DNA from 4 places in the Actinoplanes missouriensis 431 genome. Region 4 is predicted to be linked to each of the others. Evidence: riboswitches for the same ligand, from Rfam matches in the RefSeq annotation. Region 4 holds a riboswitch; each other region holds the start of a gene.

The links. A riboswitch is a leader RNA that binds a small molecule or an ion and turns the genes downstream of it on or off. The one in region 4 is predicted to bind cobalamin.
Region 1: linked by a shared signal. The riboswitch ahead of AMIS_RS21025 (CbtA family protein) and the one ahead of cobN (cobaltochelatase subunit CobN) in region 4 are both predicted to bind cobalamin.
Region 2: linked by a shared signal. The riboswitch ahead of bluB (5,6-dimethylbenzimidazole synthase) and the one ahead of cobN (cobaltochelatase subunit CobN) in region 4 are both predicted to bind cobalamin.
Region 3: linked by a shared signal. The riboswitch ahead of AMIS_RS01080 (ABC transporter substrate-binding protein) and the one ahead of cobN (cobaltochelatase subunit CobN) in region 4 are both predicted to bind cobalamin.

Annotation. Positions count from the first base shown of each region.
Region 1 covers NC_017093.1:4,476,631-4,483,988, reverse strand. The annotation lists gene AMIS_RS21050 (TOPRIM nucleotidyl transferase/hydrolase domain-containing protein) at 82-771, opposite strand; gene AMIS_RS21045 (hypothetical protein) at 849-1,133, shown strand; gene AMIS_RS21040 (VOC family protein) at 1,437-1,814, shown strand; gene AMIS_RS21035 (erythromycin esterase family protein) at 1,817-2,902, opposite strand; gene AMIS_RS21030 ((2Fe-2S)-binding protein) at 3,269-4,009, shown strand; gene AMIS_RS21025 (CbtA family protein) at 3,972-4,691, opposite strand; cobalamin riboswitch at 4,763-4,913, opposite strand; gene AMIS_RS21020 (ATP-binding protein) at 4,920-7,019, opposite strand; gene AMIS_RS21015 (SDR family oxidoreductase) at 7,208-7,358, shown strand, end outside.
Region 2 covers NC_017093.1:4,495,008-4,502,365, reverse strand. The annotation lists gene AMIS_RS21120 (hypothetical protein) at 1-290, shown strand, start outside; gene fahA (fumarylacetoacetase) at 287-1,456, shown strand; cobalamin riboswitch at 1,505-1,703, shown strand; gene bluB (5,6-dimethylbenzimidazole synthase) at 1,742-2,377, shown strand; gene AMIS_RS21105 (beta-L-arabinofuranosidase domain-containing protein) at 2,706-5,039, shown strand; gene AMIS_RS21100 (response regulator) at 5,150-5,803, opposite strand; gene AMIS_RS21095 (sensor histidine kinase) at 5,862-7,040, opposite strand; gene AMIS_RS21090 (DUF6069 family protein) at 7,149-7,358, shown strand, end outside.
Region 3 covers NC_017093.1:231,077-238,434, forward strand. The annotation lists gene mqnE (aminofutalosine synthase MqnE) at 1-758, shown strand, start outside; gene AMIS_RS01070 (hypothetical protein) at 821-1,243, shown strand; gene AMIS_RS01075 (DUF4229 domain-containing protein) at 1,265-1,627, shown strand; cobalamin riboswitch at 1,671-1,798, shown strand; gene AMIS_RS01080 (ABC transporter substrate-binding protein) at 1,892-2,821, shown strand; gene AMIS_RS01085 (FecCD family ABC transporter permease) at 2,818-3,885, shown strand; gene AMIS_RS01090 (ABC transporter ATP-binding protein) at 3,882-4,736, shown strand; gene fliQ (flagellar biosynthesis protein FliQ) at 4,733-5,002, shown strand; gene AMIS_RS01100 (VOC family protein) at 5,007-5,762, opposite strand; gene AMIS_RS01105 (LLM class flavin-dependent oxidoreductase) at 5,897-6,757, opposite strand; gene AMIS_RS01110 (HelD family protein) at 6,757-7,358, opposite strand, start outside.
Region 4 covers NC_017093.1:7,166,424-7,173,781, reverse strand. The annotation lists gene AMIS_RS32705 (cellulase family glycosylhydrolase) at 1-407, opposite strand, end outside; gene AMIS_RS32700 (precorrin-2 C(20)-methyltransferase) at 568-2,103, opposite strand; gene AMIS_RS32695 (precorrin-8X methylmutase) at 2,108-2,725, opposite strand; gene AMIS_RS32690 (precorrin-3B synthase) at 2,725-4,095, opposite strand; adenosylcobalamin (AdoCbl) riboswitch at 4,361-4,437, shown strand; gene cobN (cobaltochelatase subunit CobN) at 4,491-7,358, shown strand, end outside.

The sequences.
Region 1 (7,358 bases), 2.7 Mb from region 4:
TGACAGGGGCATAACAGCGGTCGTTCTGCTCCTGTCATGGCGGTCCTGTTTCACTTCGAACCAAGCCGCACGAGGCGAAGCTCAAACGGCGTTCAGCACCGCGTCGAGCGGCCGGGGCAGGGCGTTTCCGGCGACGGCTGCTTCGACGAGCAGCCGTGCATAACGCAGATTGCGTCGTGAGCTGCTACGCACGAAGCGGTGCATCTGGGCTCGCGTGTCCTGTCCACGCCACGCGGGCTGCTTCTGGAACGAGTGGAAGGAACGGAGGTCTCTCTGAGACATGAAAAGCGCTGTGACACCCGAGACGCCTACCGCCCGGATGAGTTCGTCCTCCAGGTCGTCGATGCAGACGTGGAACCCGAGTTGTTCCATCTCGGCGCGCGTGCGGGGCGAGCCCAGGCCGGCGGCCTCCAGACCGCGACGGAAGATCTGTTCCTCCTGCACGTCGCACAGGCCCGCGAGCCGAGTTTTTGCAGCCGGAAGGGCCGGGCGAGAGGATGGGGTGATCAGGACGGACAGGGTTCGGCTGATCGCGTGCGCTCCACCGATCGGGACGATGACGACCTGTTCCGCATCGAGGTCCCGTCCGCAGAGGGCGGCGGCGGTCTCGAGCGCGATCTGGTCGGTGAGTCCTTCGACGAGGATCACGGACGCGGCGGATTGGGCCCTTGCCATCGCCTGTGCCGTCGCCCGGATGGATGCGGCGTTGCCGGCCGGGCGGCCATCGACCGTGTCCATGACCATGACGCCCATCATCAGCAGTCGGCGCACGGCTAGGCAAACGATTTCGGGTGAATGGCCTACGGCGGTGGAGGAGGCGAGTTGACGTACGGGTTGATGATGGAGGGATGGGTGCTGGAAGCTGGGTAATCCTCGATGTGGGCGCGTTCGCCGCCACGGCGCTGACGGTCGCCGCGTGGCTGTTCGGAATGCAGGGTGTCGAAGTCGCCAGCTGGTTCGCCGCTGTCTCGGGTGTGCTGGTCGTGCTGGGGACCATCCTGTTCACGCAGAACACCGTGCCTCTGGAGGACCCGCTGCAGGTCACTCCACCGCCGGGTGGGCCGAAGTGGGGCGCCATCACGCCGGCCGATCCGGAGCGTCCGGTGTCCGCTCCGCCCGCCCCGGCACATTAGACAGCCGCGCGGCCACCGAGGCACCCCGCGCGGCAACCGCGAAGCCCGCGTGGCAATGGCGAAGCCCGCGTGGCAACCGCGACGCCCGCGCGGCCACCGAGGCACCCCGCGCGGTAACCGCGACGCCCGCGCGGCAACCAGGTCCGGCGTTCCGCGACAGGTCCTTCGTACAGTGACGCGTCCTTGCGCCCTGATCCGCCTCAACGCTTCCGTCCTGTGCGCCGCGCCGCGCCGCGCCGCGTCCTCGCGGGTCGGCTCACTTAGCGGTCGGAAAGTGACCGCAATACGAGGAAGGATGAATCCATGACAGCCACATGGAAGATCGAGCTGATCCCCGTCCCCGTGACCGACGTCGACCGGGCCAAAGCGTTCTACGAGAGCCTGGGCTTCAACGCCGATCACGACCACAAGGTCAACGACAGCCTGCGGTTCGTCCAGCTCACCCCGCCCGGTTCGGCCTGCTCCATCGTGATCGGTGACGGGATCACGGCGAAGACGCCAGGCACACAGGAGATCCAGGTGGTGGTGCCCGACGCCGACGCTGCCCGCGCCCAGCTGCTGGAGGCGGGCGTCACGACCGGCGAGGTGGACGTTCAGCCGTGGGGCAGGTTCGTCTACTTCCAGGATCCGGACGGCAACAGCTGGTCCCTGCAGGCCATCGAGACCCGCCCCAACGGCTGACCTCAGGCGTCCTTGACGAAGACGATGCCGTCCACGTCGCCGAGGTGAGACGGGTCGAGCGGGGCGTACCCGAACCACGGGGACACCCGCGCGGCGCCCGGCGTCTCGGGCACCCGTCCGACGAATCGGCCCTCGGGGAGGGAGAGGGCATAGAGCGAGCCTTCCACGGTGTCCGGCGGGGGGACTTCTACGCCGTGGGCACGGATCGTTCCTGCGGCGCCGGCGAGGAACCCGTAGGCCGTACCCAGGTGGACGTCGGCAATCGCGCCGGCGCTCCACCACTCCACCTGCCGGCCGCCCATCCGCATCGAGCTCTTGTGTCGCTGGAAGTGGGCGTTCTGGCCGTTCGCGAGTGTCGGGCCGCGCTCGGCGAGGGCGAGCAGGTTGGCGGCCATCATGGAGTCGCGGACGCCGAGCAGGCGCTCGATCCGGTGGGGGGAGGTGTCGGCCATCGCGTAGTGGTAGCGCAGCAGTCCGAGGGCGGTTCGAGCATAGAGGCGCGCCCGGTCCACGTCGGCTCCGAGCTGTGGCGTCCACGCTTCGACCAGGCCTGCCATCTCGTCGGCGAGGACGCGTAACCGCAGGGCCTCGGTGGTCCGCCCGATGGACTGCGACGGGTCCATCATGGCGGCCGGGTTCGTCCACCGTTCGTCTGCGCCGAGTAGATCGTCGAGCTCCTGCGCCGATGGCAACGGCGGGGACGGCGGGAGGGCTGAGGCGCAGGCTGAGCGGAGACCCGTCAGGGCCTCTCGGGGGCTGGCCGCGGCGGTTATCTCCAGAGGGCCGTCGAAGCCCGCGAAACGGATCCTGGCGGCGGCATCACGGCTGGTGTTGTGCTCACGCATCCACTGGACCAGCTCGCGATTGCCCTCGAAGGCGCCCCACTCGTGGCTGAATCCGCGCTTCATCACATCGTCGAGCGTGCCGGCGCCCCCGGCGACGTATTCATCCACGATCAGGCCCATCAGGCAATCGCTCTCGATCGCGATGGTTCGGTAGCCGTGCCGCTCGACGAGTGACCGGAACAGGTCGTTGCGCTGCCGGAGCAGGGGCTCCGAGCCGTGGGTGGGTTCGCCGACGGCAAGCAGCCGGGGCGGGCCGGTAAACAGCGGGCTGGCGGGCTGCGGCCTTACGGGCTGCCCGCTTGCGGGGCGCGCACTGGGGAACTGCCCGCTTGCGAGGTGTGCGCCTGGGGACCGCGGGCTCACCGGCTGGGTGCTTGAGGGCTGGGCGCTTGGGGACCGCGGGCTCACCGGCTGAGTGCTCGGGGACTGCGGGCTTGCCGGCTGGGCGCTTGGGGACCGCGGGCTCACCGGCCGGGTGCTTGGGGACTGCGGGCTTGCCGGCTGGGTGCTTGGAGACTGCGGGTCGGGGAACAGGGCGTTGACGTCGGTCATACCCCTGAACCGTATCGTTGAACTGTCGGTTGAGGCTTCGCTGATACCGTCGCCGGCATGGCCGACCCGATCGATGCGACGCCCGCGCTGGAAGCCGCTGCGCGGTTCGGTCCCTACTGCACGTGGGAGACACAAGCTCCGGTCGGCGGGACGAGGCCGCTGACCGATCTGCAGGACCCCGCGGTGCTCGCCGATCGGGTGGACACCGCCACCCGGCTGCTCGCCGCGATGGGCGGGCTCAACCCCGGTGACCTGCCTAGACGCGCGGTCGCGTCGACCGTCTTCCTCGGACTGGCGGCTCGCCTGGTCTCCCCGCCGCTGGCGGCCGCGGTGGCCGGCGGCGCGGTCCCGATCCCGGAGCCGGCTCGGATGCGGTGGCAGCCGGTGGACCGGGGACCGATCCCGATCACGTGCGCCGGACTGACGGCCGGCACCGGTGACCTTGTCACAGGTCTCAACACGGTGATCGAAATACTGGTCGCGCCGGTGCTGGAGGTGTTCCGTACCCAATTTGTGGTGTCGCCCCGGGTTTTGTGGGGAAACGTGGCGTCCGCGCTCGGTGGCGCCGCCACGATGATGGCCGCGCAGGGGGCGGACGCGGGCGACCTGATCGAGGGGCTGCTGTCCCGGGAACCACTGATCGGGACGGCCGTCCTGCACCGCCCCGATCGTCATCACCGGAGAACGCTGACCCGCAACAACTGCTGCCTGTACTACCGGATCCCGGGCGGCGGCACCTGCGGCGACTGCGTGCTGAACGTCAGGCAGCGACGGCGGCGGCCGGCTCCGCAGCGGTGACCCGCGGCGTCACCAGCGCGGCGAAGGCCAGGCCCAGCACGGTCCAGAGCACCGCCTGCACGCCGAGCGAGGTGATCCGGAACTCCCAGAGCAGCGCCGCCGGGAACGACTCCGGCACTTCCTGGATGCCGGGCAGCAGCAGGTACGCCACGGAGACCACCACGACGAACGCCAGGGTCGCGGCCACCGCCCGGCGCCACTCCACGGTCTGCGTGCGGGCGGCGATCACCGCGGCCCAGACGGCGACCAGGCCGAGCACGAGCACCGCCAGATAACTCCAGGTCCGCTGGTTGATGGTGGCCGGGTCGCCGACGGCGGGCGGGTTCGGCGGGTACTTCACCCACGGCACCAGCACCGCCCCGACCAGCGCGGATCCGGCCAGCACGAGCGCCACCCGGCTGTCCGCGGCGATCCGGAACCGGCGGCGCAGCAGCGTGTAGGCGGTGGCGAGCAGTCCGCCCATCGCGATGCCGTAGAGGGTGGTGGCGAGAACCAGGCCGGCCTTCTGCCCGTTGCGGCTGACCAGCGGATCCTCCGCCGCGTCGGTGGACGAGGCGGGCGCGGCGGCCTCCTCGATGGCGATCGCGGCGTCGACGTGCGGCTCACCGAACACGAAGGCGAACCCGCCGGCCAGCAGACCGGCGATCAGCCCGGCGAGCAGGCCCCGCAAGAGCAACGACACGAAACGGGGCTGCCCAGCCGGAAAAGACGCAGACATGAGAGAGCGAACCTCCAACGGGATGACGCGTCCCGATCGTGGGGCTGCGACGGGCGAGTTCCCTGACTCCCGGCCCCTCGCAGGACCGGTCACAGTGGCGCGACCGCGCCGGACTCCCACCGGCTTCCCTCGCGTCGCCGCAGTTGGCATCCTCAACCTAGTGGTGCCCGGAGCAGCGGCACAACTCTGCGATCAGGCCTTCGGCAGGCGCACCCGCACGATCGTCCCGGCCGGCTCGTTGGCGTCCAGCCGGATGGTCCCGCCGTGCAGCGCGACGATCGTGCGGGCCAGGCTGAGTCCCAGTCCGCTGCCGGGAATCCCCTGGTGGCGCACGTTGCTGCCGCGGAAGAACCGGTCGAACACCCGCTCCCGTTCCTCGGCGGGCATGCCGATCCCGCTGTCCGCGATGCTCAGCTCGGCGGTCTGGGCGCCGGCGGTCAGCGTGACGACGACGTGACCGCCGGGTGGGCTGTACGTCGCCGCGTTCGACAGCAGATCGGTGATCACCTGGCGCAGCCGGTCCGCGTCGCCGCGTACTCCGACGGCCGGCGGCACCCACAGGTCGATGTCGAGCGCCGTGCTCGCCCGGGCGGTCTGCACCGCGTCGGTGACCAGGGCGGCGAGGTCGATCTCGGTGAGCCGCAGGCCGAGGTGACCGGAGTCCAGGCCGGCCAGGTCCAGCAGCGTGTCGATGATCCGTTGCAGCGCGGCGCTGTTCCGGCTGATCGACTGGATCATCTGCTGTTGCTCGTCGTCCAGCCCGCCGGCCTCCTCGGCGAGCACGCCGGCGTTCGTGGTGATCGAGGTGAGCGGCGTGCGCATCTCGTGGCCGACCAGGTCGATGAAGTCGTTCTGCGCCCGGCTCAGCTGCCGGGCCAGCTGCTCGGCGCGGCGCAGCGCCACGTAGACGCCGATCTGCGACGCCACCCCGTCGAGCAGCACGGTCAGCAGGTCCTCCTGGACCTCGGGGGTGCCGGCGTAACAGGTCAGCACCCCGAGCATGGTGCCGCCGTCGCGGACCGGGACGGCGAGGACCGTACGGATGCCGCGCCGCAGGCAGATGTCGATGCGTGCCCGTTCGGCGGGCCGGGGGATGTAGGCGGCGGTGTCCGCGATGTCCGGCACCCAGAGCGGCTGCCCGGTCTCCCAGACCCGGCCGGTGATCCCGTGCCCGTACGCCGGCACGTGCCCGAACAGCCCGTCGCCGGGGTCCGCGCCGGTCGCGTCGTAGTGCCCGACCGAGCGCAGGTCGCCGTGGGCGTCGTCGATCAGGAACAGCTCCGCGCAGGGCCAGCCCAGCGTCGTGACCACCGGTTCGAGGATCTCCGGCGCCGCGTCCTCGGCCGACTCCGCGGTCCGCAGCACCACTTCGACCCGGCGGTGGCAGTCCCGGAACTTCTCGGCCCGGCGCAGCGCGGTCACCTCGTGCGCCACCGACAACGCTCCGAGCCGCCGGCCACCGGTGCCGACGATCGGGTTCGCGGTGGCGGCGAAGGTGCGGATCCGGTGCCCGGGACGCACCGTGAGCACGTCGGAGACGCCGACCTGCTCGCCGCCGAGCGCCCGCATCAGCGGGGTCTCCTCCCAGTGCAGCGGCGTCAGATCCGGACGGTGGAGCATCCCGCCGACGTGAGCGGGGAGATCGTCCGGCACCGGCGCGTACGGCGACAGGCCGACCACCTCGCGCAACGCCCGGTTCATCACCACGATCCGCGCGTGCTCGTCGGCGACGATCACCCCGACCGAGAGGCTGTCGAGCAGGACCGTGAGCAGGGCCGCGGCGTCGAGCTTGGCCGGCGCCACCGGCCGCACCAGCGCCGCTGCCTCGGTGAGGGTGTCCATGTGCTCCGCGGTCCACTCCCGCGGCGCGACGTCGAGAACGGTCAGCGACCCCACCGGACGGTCCTCGGCGTCCCGCACCGGCACGCCCGCGAACGCCCGTACTCCGTACTCGGTCACCAGCGGGTGCCCGCGCAGCTCGCGGGCGGACTCGGCGAGCATGTCCCCGGAGCTGACCGGCTGGTCGGCGCTGACGATGTACTTGCACACCGAGTACGACAGCGACGCGTGCCCGGTCCCGGCCAGTGACGCGGGCAGCTCGTGCACGCCGGCGAAATGCTCCTCCTCCGCGCCGACGAGCGTCACCGCCGCCATCGGCGTGTGCAGCAGCCGGGCCGCGAGGCGGGCGACCCCGTCGGCCGGCGCCGGCGAGACGGGCAGCAGCAACCGCGCCTGTTCCACCGCCGCCAGCCGCACGGGGTCGCGCAGCACCGCGTCGTTCTCCGTCACCATCGTCACTGTCCTGTTCGTCGGGGCAACCTATGCCCTAGGGCAACGACCGATGTCCCCGCGGACAACGTCGAAAAGACACAAGTCGGATCTCCGACCGGAAGTCACTCGCACGGCGACAACCCGTTCCGCGCGCCGCGGAAATTACCGATCAGTAGCGCGTATCCGGAGAAGTGCGTAAGTTCCCGCGGATGAGCAAGGGTGTCGTTCTGATCACCGGCGCGAGCGCCGGCCTGGGTGAGGAGATGGCGCGGCAGTTCGCCGCGCTCGGCTACGACCTCGCGCTCTGCGCGCGGCGCACCGACCCTCTGGAACGGTTGCGCGAGGCGATTCCCGAGCGCC
Region 2 (7,358 bases), 2.7 Mb from region 4:
GACTCCACGATCCGATCCGTCACCGTGACCCGCTGACCGGTTTCGAGCATCACGGGTTCCTCAACGTGCTGGTCGCGACCGCGCACGCCGTCCAGGGTGGCGGCGTGGACGAGGTCGCGGCCGCACTGGCCGACCAGGACGGTCACCGGGTCGCCGCGGCGATCGCCACCATCGATGATCGACTGGCCCGCGACGTGCGGCGGCAGTTCGTCAGTTTCGGCACATGCAGCATCAGCGAGCCGGTCGACGGCCTGCTGCAGCTCGGACTTCTCCCGGAGGACATCCTGTGAGCCCGCTCGGCAGCCCGGCCACCCTGCCCTACGGCGTGTTCAGCACCGCGGCCGACCCGCATCCCCGGGCCGGCGTCGCGATCGGCGACCAGATCATCGATCTCCCGGCGGCCGTCCGGCGCCTCGCCCCGCAACTGGCCGGCGCGGTCGCCGGCCCGTCCCTGGACGCCCTGCTGGCCGCCGGCCCCCGCGTCTGGGCCGACCTGCGGGCGCAGCTGACCACCTGGGTCACCGACGAGATTCATCGCGATCTGATCGCGGCGCATCTCGTGCCGGCCCGGGAGGCGACGATGCACCTGCCGTTCACGGTGGCCGACTACGTCGACTTCTACGCCTCCGAGCAGCACGCCACCAACCTCGGACGGATCCTGCGCCCCGGCCAGGAACCGCTCACCGCCAACTGGAAACACCTCCCGATCGGCTATCACGGCCGCGCCGGAACCGTCGTCGTGTCAGGAACCGACATCGTGCGGCCGAGCGGCCAGCGGGTCGGCCCGGTCTTCGGGCCCTCCCAGCGGCTCGACATCGAGGCCGAACTGGGTTTCGTCGTCGGCGTCGGATCCTCGCTCGGCAAACCGGTCGAGCTGGGCGCCTTCGAGGAACACGTCTTCGGGGTCTGCCTGGTCAACGACTGGTCGGCGCGGGACATCCAGGCCTTCGAGTACGTTCCGCTCGGCCCGTTCCTGGGCAAGAGCTTCGCCACCTCGATCAGCCCGTGGATCGTCCCGCTGTCCGCTCTCGATCATGCCCGGGTGGCGCCGCCGGAGCGTTCCGTGCCGGTGCAGCCCTACCTCGACGACGAGAAGACGCCGGCGTGGGGCCTGGACGTGCGGCTTACGGTGACCCTGAACGGTCACGTGATCTCCCAGCCGCGCGCCGCCGACATGTACTGGACGGGCGCGCAGATGCTCGCCCATCTGACGGTCAACGGCGCCTCGCTGCGCACCGGTGACCTGTTCGCCTCCGGAACGATCAGCGGCGGCTCGCCGGGCTCGCTCATCGAGCTGTCCTGGAACGGTCAGGAACCGCTCGCGCTGCCGGACGGCTCGACCCGCGCGTTCCTCGAGGACGGCGACGAGGTGGTGATCAGCGCGGTCGCGCCGGGCCCGGACGGCTCCACGATCAGCTTCGGGGAGGTCCGCGGGCGGATCGTGAGCGCGTTGTAGGGTTCAGCACGGCACAAGATCATGGTGAGGTGCCCCGTTCCGCTCCGGACGTGTCCGATATGGATTGGTCCGGCTCGGAGCGGGGAGAATCTGGGAAGCCGGTGTGATTCCGGCACGGGCCCGCCGCGGTGACCGGGGAGCCGCCGCCCACGCGCGCGAGCGCAGCCACTGGCCGCAACGGCTGGGAAGGCGGGCGGTGAGGCGACGATCCGGGAGTCCGAAGACCGGCCTCGCCGACTGTCGCCCGGGCGCACGCCCGGGCCGAATCGCAGCGGGAGCCTGCCCATGTCCAGTCAGCTGTACGACGTCATCCACCGCCGCCGCGACGTCCGCGGCCAGTTCACCGGCGCCCCGATCCCACCGGCGGTCCTCGATCGCGTGCTGGCGGCCGCCCACGCCGCACCCAGCGTCGGACTCTCCCAGCCCTGGGACTTCATCCTGGTCAGCGACGAGTCAACCCGCGTCGCTTTCCACGATCACGTCCAGCGCGAGCGCGCGGCCTTCGCGTCCACCCTCGACCCGGACGCCGCCGCCACCTTCTCCAAAATCAAGATCGAGGGGGTACGGGAATCCACCCTCTCCGTGGTCGTCACCTACGACCCGGACCGGGGCAGCCCGGCAGTCCTCGGCCGGCACGCCATCGCGGACGCCGGCCTCTACTCGGTCTGCCTGGCGATCCAGAACCTCTGGCTCGCCGCCACCGCCGAGGACCTGGGCGTCGGCTGGGTCTCCTTCTACCGCGAGCCGTTCGTCCAGGACCTGCTCGGCATACCCGCCGGCATCCGCCCGGTGGCGTGGCTCTGCCTGGGGCCGGTGACCCACCTGGAGGAGACCCCCGACCTGGAACGCCATGGCTGGCGCAGGCGAATGCCGTGGCAGTCGGCGGTCCACGAGAACAGGTGGTCCCCGAGGGAGGGCTGACGCCGGGCCTTTCGGGCGCGGGGTGGTCGCCCGGACAACCGGCTGCTTCCGCATCTCTGGCCGATGTTCGTGAGCGCTAACAAATCGATCGAGCCCTGTCTGGTGTGAGCCGTTTCCTGATGTCGGGCACGGCATGATTCCCCTGATCGGTCCCGAGCAGCGGAGCTGTGGGAAAGCCTGTGCGAGTACCCGCCCGAAATCGTCGGCGTCTTGTCGCGGCATCGAACCTGTGCAACGATCCAGTTACGTCGATGTTAACGTTCATCCCCCCCGGTACGAATACATCGGTCGTCTTCGTTCCCTCCCGTCCCCATCCTCTGGAGGATTCGTGTCGTCCCTTCCCCTGAGCCGGCGGAGCGTCCTTCGTGCCGCCGGCGCCGGTGCGGTCGTCTCCGCCGTCGGCGTCTCCATCGCTGCGACCACCGCGGAGGCCGATGCCGCCGTCGTCCCGCCGGTACGTACGGACATCGGCAACGCGGCGTCCGAGTTCATGCCCGGTCAGGTGCGGCTGACCGCGAGCCGGCTGCTGGACAACCAGAACCGCACCATGAACTACCTGCGGTTCGTCGACGTCAACCGGATGCTCTACGTCTTCCGCGCCAACCACCGGCTGTCCACCGCCGGTGCCGCCGCGAACGGCGGCTGGGACGCGCCGAACTTCCCGTTCCGCTCGCACATGCAGGGCCACTTCCTGACCGCATGGGCGCAGGCGTACGCCTACACCGGCGACACCACCTGCCGTGACAAGGCCGACTACATGGTCGCCGAGCTGGCCAAGTGCCAGGCGAACAACGCCGTGGCCGGGTTCAACGCGGGCTACCTGTCCGGCTTTCCGGAGTCGGACCTCGACGCCGTCGAGTCCGGCAAGCCGATCGCGGTGTCGTACTACTGCATCCACAAGACCCTCGCGGGTCTGCTGGACGTGTGGCGGCTGATCGGCAACACCCAAGCCAAGGACGTCCTGTTGAAGCTTGCCGGGTGGGTCGACTGGCGTACCGGCCGGCTCAGCTACAGCCAGATGCAGACGACCCTGCAGACCGAGTTCGGCGGTATGAACGAGGTGCTGGCCAACCTCTACCAGCAGACCGGCGACGCCCGCTGGCTGCGAGTGGCGCAGCGCTTCGACCACGCCGCGATCTTCGACCCGTTGGCGGCCAACCGCGACGAGCTCAACGGCAAGCACGCCAACACCAACATCCCCAAGTGGGTCGGCGCCATCCGGGAGTTCAAGGCCACCGGCACGACCCGCTACCGCGACATCGCCGGCAATGCCTGGAACATCACGGTCGGCGCACACACGTACGCGATCGGTGGCAACAGTCAGGCCGAGCACTTCAAGGCGCCGAACGCGATCGCGGGTTACCTGACCAACGACACGTGCGAGCAGTGCAACACGTACAACATGTTGAAGCTGACGCGCGAGTTGTGGCAGCTCGACCCCAACCGGGCCGGATATTTCGACTTCTACGAGAACGCGCTGTACAACCACCTGATCGGCGCCCAGAACCCGGCGGACAGCCACGGCCACATCACGTACTTCACCCCGCTCAAGGCAGGCGGCCGGCGCGGCGTGGGCCCGGCGTGGGGTGGTGGCACGTGGAGCACCGACTACAACTCGTTCTGGTGCTGCCAGGGCACCGGCATCGAGACCAACACCAAGCTGATGGACTCGATCTACTTCCGCGGCGGCACCACGCTGACCGTCAACCTGTACGTGCCGTCGACGCTCAACTGGTCCGAGCGAGGGCTGACGGTCACGCAGACCACGGCGTACCCGGTGGGTGACACGTCGACGTTCACGCTGTCGGGCAGCGTGAGCGGCAGCTGGGGCATCCGGTTCCGCATCCCCGCCTGGGCGGCCGGCGCGACCATCGCCGTCAACGGTGCCAACCAGAACATCACCGTCACTCCGGGCAGCTACGCCACCGTCACCCGTACCTGGGCGGACGGCGACACCATCACCGTGCGGCTGCCGATGCGCGTGATCATAAAGGCGGCCAATGACAACGCCGACATCCAGGCCATCACGTACGGCCCGAGCGTGCTCGCCGGCAACTACGGCAACACCGCGCTCAGCGCCCTGCCGTCGCTGACCGTCTCGTCGATCGCCCGGTCCAGCACCACGTCGCTGGCGTTCACCGCCACGGCGAACGGCGCTCGAGTCAACCTGGGTCCGTTCTGGGACGCGCAGGGCTTCAACTACACCGTCTATTGGAACGCCGGCGGCAGTCCGCAGCAGCCGACCGGCACGGTCAAGCTGGTCAACGTGGGCAGCAACCTGGTCCTCGGCATCCAGGACATGTCCACCGCCGACGGCGGCCTGGCGCTGCAGTGGGGCGACACCGGCACGGCCGACCACAACTGGACGATGGTGACCTCCGGCAACAACGTGAAGTTCCGCAACGCCAACAGCCAAAAGGTCCTCGGCGTGGAGAACATGGGGACCGGCGACGGCGCCCGCGTCCTGCAGTGGGGCGACACGGGAACCGCGGACCACCTGTGGACGCTGGTGAACAACGGCGACGGCACCTACAAGATCCGCAATGTGCACAGCGGCAAGCTGCTGGCGATCCAGAACAACTCCACCGCCCAGGGTGCTCTGGCCGTCCAGGACTCCGACAACGGCGGCGCCGACAACCGCTGGCGGATCGTCAACAACTGACCTCGGTCGGAGTCGCTGGGCTCGTCGAGATACCGGGGATGGCCCGCGGGAGCGCGGACACGCGCTCCCGCGGGGTCGACCGCGGCGCGGCAGAAAAGAGCGGATCGCGCTCAGACCAGGCCCGCGTCGTGGGCGAGCAGCGCTATCTGCGTCCGGTTGTCCAGCCCGAGCTTCGTGAGCACATGCGACACGTGCGTCTTCACGGTCGCCAGCGTCATGTCGAGCTCCGCGCCGATCTCCGCGTTGCTCCGGCCGCGCGCGATCGCCACGACCACGTCCCGTTCCCGGGGGCTGAGGCCGGCCAGCACCGCGGTGGCCCGCGCATACGCCCCGGCCTGGACGGACACCCGGTCCATCAGCCGCCGGGTGATCCGCGGGGACAGGATCGGCTCGCCGGCTGCCACCTGCCGGATGGCCTCGGCGATCCGGGCGGGCGGCGTGTCCTTCAGCAGGAAGCCGCTGGCCCCGGCGCGCAGCGCGTGCAGGATGTTCTCGTCGGTGTCGAACGTGGTCAGCACGATGATCTCGGGCGGCCGGGGGCGGGCGCGCAGCCGCCGGGTGGCGGTGATGCCGTCGACGCGGGGCATCCGCAGGTCCATCAGCACCACGTCGGGGTGGTGGGCGTCGGTGGCGGCCGGGACCTTGTCGCCGTCGTCGGCCTCCCCGACGACGGCGAGGCCGGGCGCGCCGTCGAGCATCATGGTCAGCCCGGCGCGCACCAGAGCGTCGTCGTCGACCACGAGCACACGCACCGGCGGCGTCATGACGGCCACGCCCACGCCGCAGCCGACAACACGAGCGAGCTCACGCGCACCGGCGGGGTCATGACGGCCATGGTAACGACGCGTGCAGGCGGAACTCGCCGTCGATCGCCTCGTGGTCGAGGCGTCCCCCGGCAAGGCTGACCCGCTCGGTCAACCCCACCAGCCCCGCTCCACCGGAGAACCCCGGCGCCCCCGACACCACCAGCGGATTGACCAGCGAGATCTCCAGCCCGGCACCGGGACCGCCGCGCAGAGCGACCGACACCGGCTGCCCCGCCGCGTGCTTGCGGGCGTTGGTCAGCCCTTCCTGGATCACCCGGTACGCGGTCCGCGCCACCGCGGGCGGCGCCGCTCCCGGCTCCTCCACGGTGGAGCGCAGCTGCACCGCGGTTCCGGCGTCCCGGGACTCCTCGACGAGGCGGGGCACGTCGGCCAGCACCGGCTGCGGGCGGCTCCCGTCGGATTCCACCTCGTCCTCACGGAGCAGCGAGATCACCTCGCGGAGTTCTTCGAGAGCCTGATGTACCCCGTCCCGGACCACCCCGGCGGCGCGGGAGAGCTGCTCGGGCGGGGAGTCCGGGCGGTACTCCATCGCTCCGGCGAACGTCGCCAGCAGCGACAGCCGGTGGGCGAGCACGTCGTGCATCTCGTGAGCGATCTTGCGGCGTTCCAGCATGCGGGCCTCGGCGACGCGGCGGCCCTGTTCGGCCTCGGCGCGGCGGGCGCGTTCGTGCAGGGAGCTGATCAGCGCCTCCCGGGCCTGGGCCCAGGCGCCCCAGCCGAGCAGAGCACCGTACCCAATGGTGATCAATATCAGCCACCAGCCGTATGACATGCCGGGGTTGGATCGCCATGCCCCCTGGATCGCGTGCGCGGCGACACCGGCGGCTGCCACGCCGATCGCGACCGGGAAGCGCGGCCGCCGCGCGACCTGCAACGCGCCGATCGTGGCCGGCGGGGTGACCGCGGGGGAGAGCGCGGCGAGGGCGGTGAGCATCGCGGTGGCCAGCACCGGCCGGTGGAGCAGCAGCGGGGTGAGCATCCAGCCGAGGACGCCGGTCGTCACGTCGAGGGCGAGCAGCGGCCCGGTGGCCCGATCGCTCCACCAGGACACGATCGACACCGCGACGAGCACGCCGGACGCGGTCATGGTCCAGGCGACGGCGATGGCAAGCCCGCGCCGATCGGTCCCGCGACGGTCGATTCTGCGGCGATCGGTTCTGCGACGGTCGGTCACGCAGCGAGGCTAACCATCGATCACCGCCCGCCGACACCATCCAAAGTTGTAGGCCACCCCTTCCGCGGCCCGATGTGCGCGCCCGCCGATTCATCGATGCTTCTCGGCATGACGACGACGCAGACCCACAAACCTTCCCTGGTACGCCGGATCAGCCGTCCCCTGACGATCGCAGCCGGAGCCGCCGGCGCCCTGCTGCTGTGGGCCGTGAACGACCCGCGGGGCGGTCACGACCTCATCGTCGACCGGGGCGTGATCGGCCCGGTGGCCGTCCTGGCGACCGCCCTGCTCGCCGGTCTGGCCGCCTGGGCCCTGCTC
Region 3 (7,358 bases), 1.8 Mb from region 4:
TCAAGTGCTTCACCGCGACCGAGGTGCAGTGGTTCGAGAAGATCAGCGGCCTCTCGGCGAGCGAGATCCTCGACGAGCTGATGGACGCCGGGCTGGAGTCGCTGACCGGTGGCGGCGCCGAGATCTTCGACTGGGAGGTCCGGCAGCACATCGTCGACCACGACTGCCACTGGGAGGACTGGTCACGCATCCACCGGCTGGCACACCAGAAAGGCATGAAAACCCCGGCGACCATGCTGTACGGGCATATCGAGGAGCCCCGGCATCGCGTCGACCACGTGTTGCGCCTGCGCGAGCTGCAGGACGAGACGGGTGGCTTCGTGGTCTTCATCCCGCTGCGCTACCAGCACGACTTCGTCGACTCGCAGGACGGCAAGATCCGCAACCGGCTCCAGGACCGCACGACGATGGCGATGCCGGCCGAGTCGCTGAAGACGTTCGCGGTCTCCCGCCTGCTCTTCGACAACGTGCCGCACGTGAAGTGCTTCTGGGTGATGCACGGCCTGTCGGTCGCCCAGCTCTCGCTGAACTTCGGTGCCGACGACCTGGACGGCTCGGTCGTGGAATACAAGATCACTCACGACGCCGACGCGTACGGGACGCCCCACACGATGCACCGCGACGACCTGCTCGACCTGATCACGGACGCGGGTTTCCAGCCGGTCGAGCGCAACACCCGCTACGAGATCGTCCGGGAGTACGACAAGCCCGTCCCGCTGGCCGAACGCCGCAGCGAACCGCAGCGAGTCTGGGCCTGAGCTGACGACCGACCGAGCCCGACGACAGACGCCGCAATGACCGGAAACCCGAGGACGCCCCGATGACCCAGCAGAGGAACGCGCGCGGCCTGCGCCGAGACGCCGGTGGCCGGCTGATGACCATCAGCGACCTGCTCGGGGCGGCGTTCGCCGGTCTGGCGGTCGGCCTCGTCGTGCTGTTGATCTTCGAGGCGGTGATGGCGCTCACCGGCCTCGGCACATTCGGCTCGTCGAACGGCTGGCTCGTGCTGATCCTCCCGGTCTGGCTCTTCGTCGAGGAGTTCCGGGCCGAGGGCTTCGGCGCGCACCGGGTCATGATGGCCGCGCTCGCCGCCGGTTTCGGCGTCGCGCTCGGGATGACCGTGGCCGGTCTGATCTCCGGAGTGGCGCCGGCCCTGGTGAGCGGCACGGCCGGAGCCGCCACCGGTACGGTCGTGTACTGCCTGGTCTGGTTCTACGGCCTCCGCTGGCTCAACCAACGGTGAGGCTGAGGGAGAGATGAAGAGATGAGCCCCGCCGTCAAATACACGCTCGGCCGGCTCGGCCTGTTCGTGGTCGCCTTGGCCGTGCTGCTGCCGTTCCCGTTGAACTTCCTGGTCAAGGTCATGGTCGCGTTCGTCGTGTCGGCCGTGCTCTCGCTCGTGCTGTTGCGCAAGTGGCGTGACCAGATGGCCGAGCATCTCGGTTCGGTCGCCGCCAAGCGCACCGCGGAGAAAGACCGGCTGCGTTCGGCGCTGGCCGGGGACGAGGACGCCGCAGCGGCCGGCGACCGGGTGGCCGCCGCCGACGCGAGCCACAAAGCAGGCGACAGCGCGGGCCCGGGCACCGGCGAGACGGCAGGCAGCGAGAAAGCCGCCGACGGCCGCTGACATCAGTACGCACCAGCTGCCGATGTAACCCACCGGCGGCGACTCCGTGCTGTCCGTGAGCTAGCGTTTTCATCAGACCGCGTCTCAGCGAAGCCGGTGCGAAACCGGCGCTGTCCCGCAACTGTGATGCCCGCGACGAGCCGGGCTAGCCAGGTCGCCTGGACGCCGGTCGCGATTCAGCGCTCTCGGGGAGGGGCGCCTCGCAGACGGCGGCCACGAGCCCCTGTCGGCGAAGCACCACAGCCCGGCCGACAGGAGGATTCCATGCAGCGACGACGTCTTCTCACCACCGCGATGGTGACCACCGCCCTGGCTCTCGCCGGTTGTGCGGGTCAGGACGCGGATGAGCCGGCCGCGACGCCGGCGAGCTCCGCCGCGGGCTTCCCGGTCACGGTCGGCGCGGTGACCCTGGAGGCCCGGCCCGAGAAGATCGTCTCGTTGAGCCCGACCGCCACGGAGATGCTGTTCGCGATCGGCGCGGGCCCGCAGGTGACGGCGGTCGACGACCAGTCGAGCTACCCGGCCGACGCCCCGAAATCGGATCTGTCCGGCTTCAAGCCGAACGCCGAGGCGATCGCCGCGAAGGACCCGGACCTGGTGGTGGTCTCCAACGACACCGAGAACATCGTGGCGCAGCTCGGGAAACTGTCGATCCCGGCGTTCGTCGCGCCGGCCGCGACCACGCTGGAGGACACCTACGCCCAGCTCGGTGACCTGGGCGCGCTCACCGGCCACCGGGCCGAGGCGGAGAAGACCGGCGCCGACATGGCGACTCGGATCGACGAGATCGTGAAATCGGTTCCGGCCCGCAGCCGGCCGCTGAGCTACTTCTACGAGCTCGGACCGGATCTCTACTCGGCCACCTCGAAGACGTTCATCGGATCGATCTTCGCGAAGTTCGGCATGACCAACGTGGCGGACGCCGCCGACGCGAGCGGCTCGTTCGGCGGGTACCCGCAGCTCACCCAGGAGGCGGTGGTCAAGGCGAACCCGGACATGATCTTCCTGGCCGACAGCAAGTGCTGCCAGCAGTCCGCCGCGACGGTGACGGCGCGCAGTGGCTGGTCCACGGTGACCGCGGTGGAGAAGGGCCAGATCTACGCGCTCGACGACGACATCGCGTCGCGCTGGGGTCCGCGGACCCCCGACCTGGTCCAGGCCGTCGCCGACGCGGTGGGCAAGGTCCCCGCGTGATCGATGCCGTGGCCCCGAAGCAGCGGGCCCGCTCTGCCGGGCTCCGGCCGGCATGGCTCGTCGCGGGCGCGCTCGCGGTGCTGGTGGCGACCCTGGCCGGCCTCGCCTTCGGCTCGGCGTCCCTGCCACCGGGCGGGGTCGCGGCGGAGATGCTCAACCTCATTCCCGGGGTACGGCTGGAGAGTGGCCTCACCGATCGGGAGGTCGCGATCCTGATGCAGCTGCGGCTGCCCCGGGTGGTGCTGGGCCTGCTGGTCGGCGCGATGCTGGCCCTCTCCGGCGCGGCGTACCAGGGCGCTTTCCGCAACCCGCTGGCCGACCCGCACCTGCTCGGCGTGGCGGCCGGCGCGGGACTGGGCGTCACGGCGGTGATCGTGCTCGGTGCCGGCAGCACCACGGAGGTGCCGGTGGGCGTACCCATGGCTGCTTTTGTCGGTGCGGTGACCGCGGTGGCGCTGACCTGGCTGCTGGGCGCGGCCGGCAGCCGGGACCGGACGCCCGCCGCGTTGATCCTGGCCGGTGTGGCCGTGTCGGCGTTCCTCTCGGCGGCGCAGACGTTCCTGCTGCAGCGGCACGTCGAGTCGCTGCAGGAGGTGTATTCGTGGCTGCTCGGCCGGCTCGCCACGGCCGGCTGGCACGACGTGCTGGTGATCCTGCCGTACGCGCTGGTGACGGGCGTGATCGTGTTGTCCCGGCGGCGCGAGCTGGACGTGCTGACGGTCGGTGACGCGGAGGCTGCGAGTCTGGGCCTGCATCCGCAGCGCAGCAGGTACCTGCTGATCATCGCGGCGTCGCTCGGTACCGCGGCGGCGGTCTCGGTCTCCGGGTTGATCGGTTTCGTCGGGATCATCGTGCCGCACACGATCCGGCTGCTGACCGGCCCGAGTTACCGGTCGCTGCTGCCGCTCTCGGTACTCTTCGGCGCCGCGTTCCTGACCCTGACCGACCTGCTGGCGCGGACCGTCGCCGGTGACGCCGAGATCCCGATCGGCGTCGTCACGGCATTCCTCGGCGCGCCATTCTTCGTCCTGGTGATGCGCACCAGCCGCGCGGTGCCGACATGACCGATGCGCACCAGCCGCGCGGTGCCGACATGACCGACGCGATCACCGTCGAGGACTTGACGGTACGGCTCGACGGCACGCTGATCGTCGACGGCGTGAGCCTGACCGTCGCCGAGGGTGAATGGGTGACCGTGATCGGTCCGAACGGCGCCGGCAAGTCGACGGCGTTACGGGCGATCGGCGGCCTGTTGCCGTACACGGGAAAGGTTTTCTGGCATGGGTCTCCGATCGACCGCATGCATCGGCGGGACCGGGCCAAGGCGATCGCCACGGTGATGCAGTCGCCGGTGGTGCCACCGGCGATGGGCGTCTACGACTATGTGCTGCTCGGGCGTACGCCGTACATTCCGCCTCTGGGCCGCGAGTCGGCCTCGGACCTGGCCGTCGTCGACGAGGTTCTGGCCGCGCTTGACCTGGAGCCGTTCGCTGGTCGCCGCCTGGACACGCTCTCCGGTGGGGAGCGGCAGCGGGTCTTCCTGGCGCGGGCGCTCGCCCAGGGCGCCGGCATCCTGCTGCTGGACGAGCCGACCAGCGCGCTCGACATCGGCCACCAGCAGGAGGTGCTGGAGCTCGTCGACCGGCTGCGCGCCGAGCGGGGGCTGACCGTGCTGGCGACGATGCACGACCTCTCCACCGCCGGCGAGTACGCGGACCGCATGATCCTGCTGGCCGGTGGACGGGTGGTGGCGGCCGGTCCGCCCGCCGAGGTGCTGACCGAGACGAACCTGGCCGAGCACTACCGGGTCCGGGTCCGGGTGATCGCGGGGGAGCGCGGGCCGCTGGTGGTGGCAACCAGACCGCAACCGAACAGCACTCAAAAACCAATTGATCAGACGATAAGTCCTTTATGACGGACACGATGGTGGTGGAACTCGCGCTCCAGGCCATGACCATCTCGGCGAAACTGGCAGCGCCGGTACTGCTGACCGCGCTCGGCGTCGGCTTCGTGATCTCGCTCTTCCAGTCGGTGACCCAGATCCAGGAGGCGACGCTCTCGTTCGTCCCGAAAGCGATCGCGATCGGGGTGGCGCTGCTGCTCACCGGCAACTGGATGCTGCGCGAGATGCTGACCTTCACGACACAGCTGTACGAGAAGATCCCGCAGCTCCTGGCGTAGAGGCTCACGGGGCGAGGATCGCGAAGCTCCCACCCTGCGGATCCGTCAGCAGCGCGTACCGTCCCGCGGAGATCGTCGTGGGCGGGTGCACGATCCGGCCGCCCAGCCGGTACGCGTGCTCGGCCGCCGCATCGCAGTCGCCCACCGCGAAATAGACCAGCCAGTGCGGTGGCAGGTCGTCGGGCCACCCGTTGCCGACCATCAGCTGGATGCCGGCCACCGACTGCCGGTGCTGCTCGCAGAGCACGTAGGGCAGGCCGCCCACCTGGGTGTCCCGGTACTCCCAGCCGAACACCATGCCGTAGAACGCCATCGCCCCGGCCGCGTCCCGGGTGTTCAGCTCGGTCCAGCTCAGCGCGCCGGGGATGTTGAAGACCTCGGCGCCGCGCATCGTGCCGGCCTCCCAGACGCTGAACGGCGCGCCGGCCGGGTCCAGGAACGCGGCCATCCGGCCCTGATCCACCACGTCGAACGGCGCGACAAGCACCTTTCCGCCCGCCGCCTCGACCCGGGCCGCCACCGCGTCGGCGTCCGCGGCGGCGAAATACGTGCTCCAGGCGGTCGGCTGCCCCTCGCCGAAGAGCGGTCCCGCCCCGGCCACCGGCAGGCCGTTGCGCAGAAACGTCGTGTAGCCCCCGAAGTCGTCGCCGGAGACGTCAGCGGTCCAGCCGAACATCCCGGTGTAGAAGCGGGTGGCGTCCGCGAGGTCGGCGGTGGCCAGATCCACCCAGGTCGGCGCGCCGGGCGACGGAGCGGTCATGTCCCGCATAGTCGCATTTCCATACCTTGCCCGGCATGAAAGTGTCGTGGTTCCGGCTCACCTGAACCCTCGGCGGCGCGGGGTCACCGGCAGCAGGGCGAGTGGTCTGGGCTGGGCGAAACCACTCGCCTGAGTCACAGCGCGGCGAGCGTGGCTTTCACCTGACCGACCGGGTCCGGGCCGAGCGGCCGGAGCACCAGCGTTCCCGCGCCGGCCTCGGCCAGCGCGCGAACCTTGGCCGGGCTCTCCGCCGCCGGGCCGATCAGCGCGAACAGCTCGGACGGCTCGACGCCCAGCCACGCCGCCTGAATGCGCACCAGCTCGCCGGTCTCCCGCTCGATCGCCGCCGGGTCGTCGCTGACGTGCAGCAACGTGAAGACGACCGCCTCGTGATCGTCCCGCCCGCCGCCGCGGCGGATCAGTTCCAGCGCCTCGGCCACGTCGGCCGGTCCCTTGCCCTCCGGGATGATCGTGCCGTCCGCGACCCGGCCGGAGAGCTCCAGCGAGCGCGGCCCGACCACACCGGTGACGATGGGCGGCGCCACCGCGGGCGGGTGCACCAGCTTCACGCCGTCGATGTGCACCTCGCGGCCGTGCAAGGTCACGGTCTCGCCGTCCAGCAGCCCGCGGACCGCGCGGATCGTCTCCTCGAGCAGGGCCAGCTTCGCCTTCCGCTCGGCGCCGACCTGGCGCATCCAGTCCGAAACGCCGTGACCGAGACCGGCCACCAGGCGGCCGGGGTGGACCCGGGCCAGCATCGCCAGCTCCATGGCGAGCAGAGCCGGGTTCCGCAGCGGCGCGGGCGCGATGCCGATGCCGACCCGGACGCGGGAGGTGGCGGCGAGGGCGAGCGCCGCGGTGCTGACCGATCCGGCCCAGCCCAGGTCCTCGACGACCCAGAGGTCGTCGACGCCGATCTCCTCCATCGCGGCGGCGAAGCCGGGCAACTCCTCGGGCGCGCGGTCGCGGTCGAACATCACTCCGATACGGGGCATCAAGCGATCTTAAGCGGGTCCGGCAACGGTTGGGAGTGCAGAACCGACAGCCTCGTGACGGCGCGGGTGAGGACCACGTAGAGGCGGTTCAGGCCCTTCGGCTCGGCGGCCACGATGTCGGCGGGCTCGTGGACGATGACATGGTCGTACTCCAGGCCCTTGACCAGCGTCGCCGGCACCACCATGACGCGCGCCGCCGCCTCGACCTCGTCCGGGCTCGCGTGCTCGACGCCCGCGGCGGTCAGGTGCGCACGCAGCCGGTCCACCGCGCCGTCAGCGGCGATGACCGCGACTGATCCCTCGTGCGCGAGCGCCGCGGTGACCTCGGCCAGCGTCCGCGCGTCCAGAACCCCGGGCTCCGGCACCGCGATCACGGCGAGCTCGCCGTCGCGGCGCAGCGACTCCGCCTCCGGCACGTTCACCCCGAGCGCCGGCAGCAGGCGATTCGCCAAGGTCACAACCGCTTCCGGTACGCGGAAACCAACGGTCAGCGGAACCACCGCGGCGTCCGGTTTCCCCAGGTGACGAAGGATCTCCCGCCAGTCGGTGGTGGCCCACGGCGCGGTGCCCTGCGCGAGGTCGCCGAGAAGCGTGATCGAGC
Region 4 (7,358 bases):
TCGGTCTTCGGCGTGGGGTAGCCGAACGCCTGGGGGAACACGATGAGACGGACACTGTCGGCACCGAGCGTGGCGGCCTTCGCCATGTCAGCGTCGATCTTGTCGCCGTTGTAATTCGTCCACATCGCCGACCAGCCGGCGTCGGACGGGTAGTAGTTGATCGTCTTGGCGGCGAGCGTGGCGTCGAGCCGGCTCTTCAGCGTCGCGACCGTCTGACCCTGAACCTTCACCGCCGGGCTCTTGACGGCCGGGCTCTTGGTGGCCGGGCTCTTGGTGGCTTTCACGGTGGTCGCGGTCTTCGGGGCCGGGCTCGGCTTGGTCGCGGCCGTGGCCTCCCCGGCCGGCGTCACGACGGCAAGGAGCAGCGAGGATACGACGATCGCTGCGCGGCTGCGAACAGTCTTCACGGGAGGTCAGCCCTTCACTATCTCGTCTATCGGTCTGACCACTCCTTTCGGTCGGGTACTCGGGTGACCGGAGACTTCCGTCGATGCAGTGCGGTTGCGAGGTGGGAGCGGACCGGTGCATGCTCTTCATTCCCCGGTCCGCGGCCGATGGTGGGCGGCGTCACTCCGCCGGGTACGTCCTCGGGGTGTAGACCGCTGTCGTCCCGTCGCCCCTGGTCACCGCGCGGGTCTGGGACGAGCCGACGATCAGCAGGCAGCGCATGTCCACGGTCGCCGGGTCGAGGTCGCCCAGCGTGGTGACCCGGACCGACTCGGCCGGACCGCCGACGTCCCGGCCGACCACCACCGGAGTGTCCGCCGACCGGTGCTCCAACAGCAGTTTCTGCGCCCGGACCAGCTGCTCGGTGCGGGTCTTCGAGGCCGGGTTGTAGATCGCGATCACCAGGTCGGCGGCGGCCGCCGCGGTGAGTCGTTTCTCGATCACCGACCAGGGCTTGAGCCGGTCGGAGAGGGAGAGCGTGCAGAAATCGTGGCCGAGCGGGGCGCCGGCCCGGCTCGCCACCGCCTGCGCGGCGGTCAGGCCGGGAACGATCCGGACGCCGACATCGCGCCACTGCGGGTCCTCGGCGGTCTCCAGCACCGCCGCCGCCATCGCGAAGACGCCCGGGTCACCGGACGAGACCACGGCCACCCGGCGGCCCCGTTTCGCCAGGTCCAGGGCGAACGCGGCACGCTCGGCCTCGACCCGGTTGTCGGACGGGTGCCGCCGCTGCCGGGGGGTCACCGGCACCCGGTCCACGTAAGGCCCGTACCCGATCACGTCGTCGGCGGCGGCGAGGGCGGCCTGCGCCTCCGGCGTGAGCCAGTCGCGCGGGCCGGGCCCGAGGCCGATCACCGTGACGCCGCCGGTCCGCTCCTCGGCGGCGTCTCCTCCCATGAACGCCGCCGCGGCCGGGCTGGGCAGGAGCGCCAGCGAGAAGTACGGCACCGTCTCCGGGTCCACCTCGCTCAGCGGCCCTGACCGTTCCCGATCAGTGGTGGCGCGCTCCACATACCACGCGTCGGCCAGCCGGCCGGAGCGCTCCAGGGCCTCGCGGACCCCGGTGAACGTGCGGCCCAGCTTCATCACGGCGGCCGAGTCCGTGGTGGACAGCCGGGTCGCCAGCTCCTCCGGCGGGAGGGTGCCGGGCAGCACGGTGAGCACCTCGTCGCGCTCCATCAGCGGGCGGCCGAGGACGGCGGAGGCCGCGCTCACCGACGTCACGCCGGGGACGACAGTCGTCTCGTACCGGTCGGCGAGGCGCTTGTGCATGTGCATGTAGGAGCCGTAGAAGAACGGGTCGCCCTCGGCGAGCACCACCACGTCACGGCCGGCGTCCAGGTGCGCGGCGAGCCGGGCGGCCGCCTCGGCGTAGAACTCGTCGATCGCGCCCTGGTAGCCACCGGGGTGATCGGTCCCCTCGGTGGTCACCGGGTAGATCAGCGGTTCCTCGATCTGCCCGTCCCGGAAGTAACCCGCGGCGATCGCGCGGGCGTTGCTGCGGCCGTGCCGGGCCGCGTGGTACGCCACCACGTCGGCCGCCTCGATCAGCCGGGCGGCCTTCACCGTGACCAGCTCGGGGTCGCCGGGGCCGAGCCCGACGCCGTAGAGCCGGCCGGGCGGTGTCGCGTTGGTGGTATTGGCGCTGGTCGTCATGTGCCTACTCATTTTCCGATGCCAGGGCGTTGATGGCGGCGGCGGTCATGGCGCTGCCTCCGCGCCGCCCGCGCACGATCAGGTATTCCAGTCCGGAGCCGGCGAGCGCCTCCTTGGACTCGGCCGCGCCGATGAAACCGACCGGGATCCCGAGCACCGCCGCCGGCCGGGGCGCCCCCGCCTCGATCATCTCGAGCAGGCGGAACAGCGCGGTCGGCGCGTTGCCGATCGCCACCACGGCGCCCTCCAGCCGGTCACCCCAGAGATCCATGGCGGCGGCGCTGCGGGTGTTGCCGATCCGGGCCGCGATCTCCGGCACGGCCGGGTCCCGCAGCGTGCAGATCACGTCGTTGGCGGCGGGCAGCCGGGCGCGGGTCACGCCGGAGGCCACCATCTCCGCGTCGCAGAGGATCGGGGCGCCGCCGAGCAGCGCCTTCCTCGCGGCGGTGGCCACGCCGGGACTGAACCGTACGTCCTCGACCAGGTCCACCATCCCGCAGGCGTGGATCATCCGCACCACGACGCGGGCCACATCGGACGGCAGGCCGCTCAGGTCCGCCTCGGCCCGGATCGTGGCGAACGACCGCTTGTAGATCTCAGCGCCGTCGCGCACGTACTCCATCAGGGCCTCCTCGCTGCCGCCACGACAGCTCCAAGATCGCGGCGGGGGTCAACGGTGTCGGTGTCGGTGTCGGTCGCGGCGCCGGCGTCCGGGTGGGACACCCGGTAGCCGACGGGGGTGGCCTGGACCTGGACGTGCCGGCCCGCGGGGCTGCCGCACGCCCGCGCGCAGCCGACCCAGTGGACCGGGAGGCCGTCGACGAACCGGGCGGATCGGGTGGCGTCGGCCCGGACGTCGGCGAGGGATTTCGCGCAACCGGGGCGGCCGGCGCACGCGGTGACACCCACCCACGGCGAGTCCGCCGCCAGTGCCAGACCGGAATCGATCAGCTGGTCCGCCCACGGTGCCGCGTCGGCGCGCGGGAGGTCGGTCACCAGCACGCCGCGCCACGGTGTGATGACGAGCCGGGTCGCCTTCTCCAAGACCTTCATGGGTACGCCCCCGAGCCGCCCGAGGGGGACCAGCGCACCCACCGCGACGAGCGGGGAGCCGGGTTGGTCAAGCACACCGAGCAGATCCCCGGGCTCCAGCACCTCGACCGGCGTGGCGGGTTCCGGGTCGCGCGGGGCGGTCGTCGCGGCGGCGGCGGGCTTGCCGTGCGCCTCGGCCGCGTTGTGGGCGGCGGCCGGTTCGTGCGCGGCGGCCGGGTCGTGGGCGGCGCGGACGCGGGCGGTTACGCGGGAGGGGCCGTCGGTGAGCTCGCGCAGACGCCAGGCCGCTGGGCCGCCGGAGCGTTGTGCTTCCCGCTCGGCGAGGAACGCGTGTGCCGCCGCCAGCATCGTCGGGACCACGGCGTCCTCGTCCACGCGGATGCCGGTGTCGTGGCCGCCGAGCCGGATCACGAACCGGCCGCCCGTGCCGGTGCGGGTAGTGCCACCGGCAATCGTGCTGCCCGTGGCGGTGCCGGCGGGCGACGTGCCGGCGGGGACGGCGGTGACGTCGGCGGCTAGGGGGACGTGTCCGATCGCGAACAGGAACTTGCCCGGGAGCCCGGACAGGGCGGGGTCGCCGATGAGAGCGGCGTCCAGCCGGGCGACCAGGGCGCGGATCACCGGGCCGGCCAGCACGGGCGCGGCAATGTTCCGTACCGCATCGTGGGTTGCCGACGGCAGGAGGCCGGCGGCGCGCAAGCGAGCGGCCAAGGTCTCCGCGTCCTTCGCTTGCACGCCTCTGACCTGGAGGTTCGCTCGGGAGGTCAGCTCCAGGAAACCGTCGCCGAACTGCTCGGTCAGCTCACGCAGGGCCCGCAGCTGCTCGCCGCTCAGCACGCCGGCGGGCAGGCGGACACGCGCCAGCAGCCCGTCGGCCGCGGCATGCAACCGCAGAGCGCCGGGGCAGGCGTCGGTGTCGGACTGCCGGAGGGGTGTCACGGCCCGGATACTACGGGCGGCCACCGACAGGACCACATCCTCGGGTCGCCCTCCGGCTGTATCGGCTCGGCTGTACTGGGACGGCGCGGCTGGATCGGCTCGGCTGGATCGGCTCGGCTGGATCGGCTCGGCTGGATCGGCTCGGCTGGATCGGCTCGGCTGGATCGGCTCGGCTGGATCGGCTCGGCTGTATCGGTGATGTCACCCCACCTTGACGGCGGGCCGGAGCGTTCGGAAAGGTGGGAGCTCTACGAGCGGCGAAGCCGCGGAGGAAGCCGGTGCGAATCCGGCGCGGTCCCGCCACTGTGACCGGGTTCTGTGCCCGGAAGTCAGGAACTCCGTTCGCCGTGATCCCAACGACTCCGGGGCGCGGACCCCGAGGGGGAGCGCAACGCGTGTTTCTGCTGCTGTCGACGTCCGACACCGACCTGCTCAGCGCCCGGGCCAGCGGCTCGGCCTGGCGGCTGGGCAACCCGGCCCGGACCTCGGTCGCCGATCTTCCCGCCCTGCTCGACGGCGTCGACCTGGTCGTCGTCCGCATCCTCGGTGGCCGCCGTGCCTTCCAGGAGGGCCTGGACTCCTTGCTCGCCGCCGACGTCCCGGTGGTCGTCCTCGGCGGTGAGCAGGCCCCGGACGCCGACCTGATGAAACTCTCCACGGTCCCGGCCGGTGTCGCGGCGGACGCGCACGTCTACCTCGCGCAAGGCGGTGCGGAGAACCTCGCCTCGCTGCACGACTTCCTGTCGGACACGGTGCTGCTGACCGGCAACGGGTTCGCGCCGGCCGTCGAGGCGCCGCAGTGGGGTGTGCTGCCGCGCGCCGCGTCCGAGGGCGGGCCGGCGACCGTGGCGGTTCTCTACTATCGCGCCCATCACATGGCCGGGAACACGGCGTTCGTCGAGGCGCTCTGCCAGGCGATCGAGGCGAAGGGCGCCCGCGCGCTGCCGATCTTCACGGCGTCGCTGCGGACCGCGCCGCCGGAGCTGCTGGCCGAGCTGCGCACCGCGGACGCCCTGGTGGTGACCGTGCTCGCGGCCGGTGGCACCAAACCGGCGACGGCGGGCGCCGGTGGCGACGACGAGGCCTGGGACGTCGGCGTGCTCGCCGACCTGGACGTGCCGATCCTGCAGGGACTCTGCCTGACCAGCTCGCGGGCCGCATGGGAGGCGAGCGACGACGGGCTGTCGCCGCTGGACGCCGCCACGCAGGTGGCGATCCCGGAGTTCGACGGGCGGATCATCACGGTCCCGTTCTCGTTCAAGGAGATCGACCCGGACGGGCTGTCGGTCTATGTCGCCGACCCGGAGCGGGCCTCGCGGGTCGCCGGGATCGCGGTGGCGCACGCCCGGCTGCGGCACGTGCCGCCGGCCGAGCGCAAGATCGTCCTGATGCTGTCGGCCTACCCGACCAAGCACTCGCGGATCGGCAACGCGGTCGGCCTGGACACGCCGGCCTCGACCGTGGCGCTGCTGGACGCCCTCTCCACGGCCGGTTACCGGATCGGGGAGTTCGGCTCCTACGACGGCGACGGGCTGATCCACGCGCTGATCGCGGCCGGCGGGCAGGACCCGGACTGGCTGACCGAGGAGCAGCTCGCGGGCAACCCGGTGCGCATTTCTGGCATTTCGTATAAATCGTGGTTCGACACTCTGCCCGAGGACTTCCGGCATCGCGTCGCGGAGCATTGGGGACCCGCTCCGGGTGAGCTCTACGTCGACGGCGGCGACATCGTCCTGGCCGCGCTGCGCGACGAGAACATCGTGGTCATGGTCCAGCCGCCGCGCGGGTTCGGCGCCAACCCGGTCGCGATCTACCACGACCCGGACCTGCCGCCGTCACATCACTACCTGGCCGCGTACCGGTGGATCGCCGACGACTTCGGCGCGCACGCGGTGGTCCACGTCGGCAAGCACGGCAATCTGGAGTGGCTGCCCGGCAAGAACGTCGGCATGTCCGCCTCGGACGGCACCGACGCGGCACTCGGTGACCTGCCGCTGATCTACCCGTTCCTGGTGAACGACCCGGGCGAGGGCACGCAGGCCAAGCGCCGCGCCCACGCCACGCTCGTCGACCACCTGATCCCGCCGATGGCGCGCGCCGAGTCCTACGGCGACATCGCCCGCCTGGAGCAGCTGCTCGACGAGCACGCGAACATCGCCGCGCTCGACCCGGCGAAACTGCCGGCGATCCGGGCGCAGATCTGGACGCTGATCCAGGCCGCGAAGATGGACCACGACCTCGGGCAGTCACAGCGCCCCGAGGACGAGGAATTCGACGACTTCATCATGCACGTCGACGGATGGCTGTGTGAGGTCAAGGACGTGCAGATCCGGGACGGGCTGCACGTGCTCGGCGCGGCCCCGGCCGGCGAGGCGCGGATCAACCTGGTGCTCGCCATGCTGCGGGCACGGCAGATGTGGGCCGGGAAGGTGGCCGCGCTGCCGGGTCTGCGGGAGGCGCTGGGCCTGGCCGAGGACGCCTCCACGGCCGAGACCGACGCGGTCGAGGAGCGCGCGCGGGCGCTGGTGACCGCGATGGAGGAACGTGGCTGGCCGGCGGAGGTGCCCGCTGACCTGGGCACTCCCGGCGATGAGTCGGACGAGGTGCGCCGGGTTCTCCAGTTCGCCGCCACCGAGATCGTCCCTCGGCTCGCGAAGACCACCGACGAGATCACGCACGTGCTGCACGCGCTCAGCGGCGGTTACGTCCCGGCCGGTCCGAGCGGCTCCCCGCTGCGCGGCCTGATCAACGTGCTGCCGACCGGCCGCAACTTCTACTCGGTCGACCCGAAGGCGATCCCCAGCGCGCTCGCCTGGGAGACCGGGCAGGCCATGGCGGACTCGCTGCTCGACCGCTACCGCGCCGACCACGACGGCGCCTGGCCGAAGTCGATCGGCATCTCCGCGTGGGGCACGAGCGCCATGCGTACCGCCGGCGACGACATCGCCGAGATCCTCGCCCTGATCGGCGTGCGGCCGAACTGGGACCCGGCGTCCCGGCGGGTCACCGGCCTGGAGCCGATCTCGAGCGAGGAGCTGGGCCGGCCCCGGATCGACGTGACCGTGCGCATCTCCGGGTTCTTCCGGGACGCGTTCCCGCACGTGGTGGCGATGCTCGACGACGCGTTCACGATGGTCGCGGCGCTGGACGAGCCGGACAACTACGTCCGCGAGCACGCGCTGCGCGACCAGGGCGAGCACGGCGACTGGCGGCGGGCCACCATGCGGATCTTCGGGTCGCGGCCGGGTGCGTACGGCGCCGGG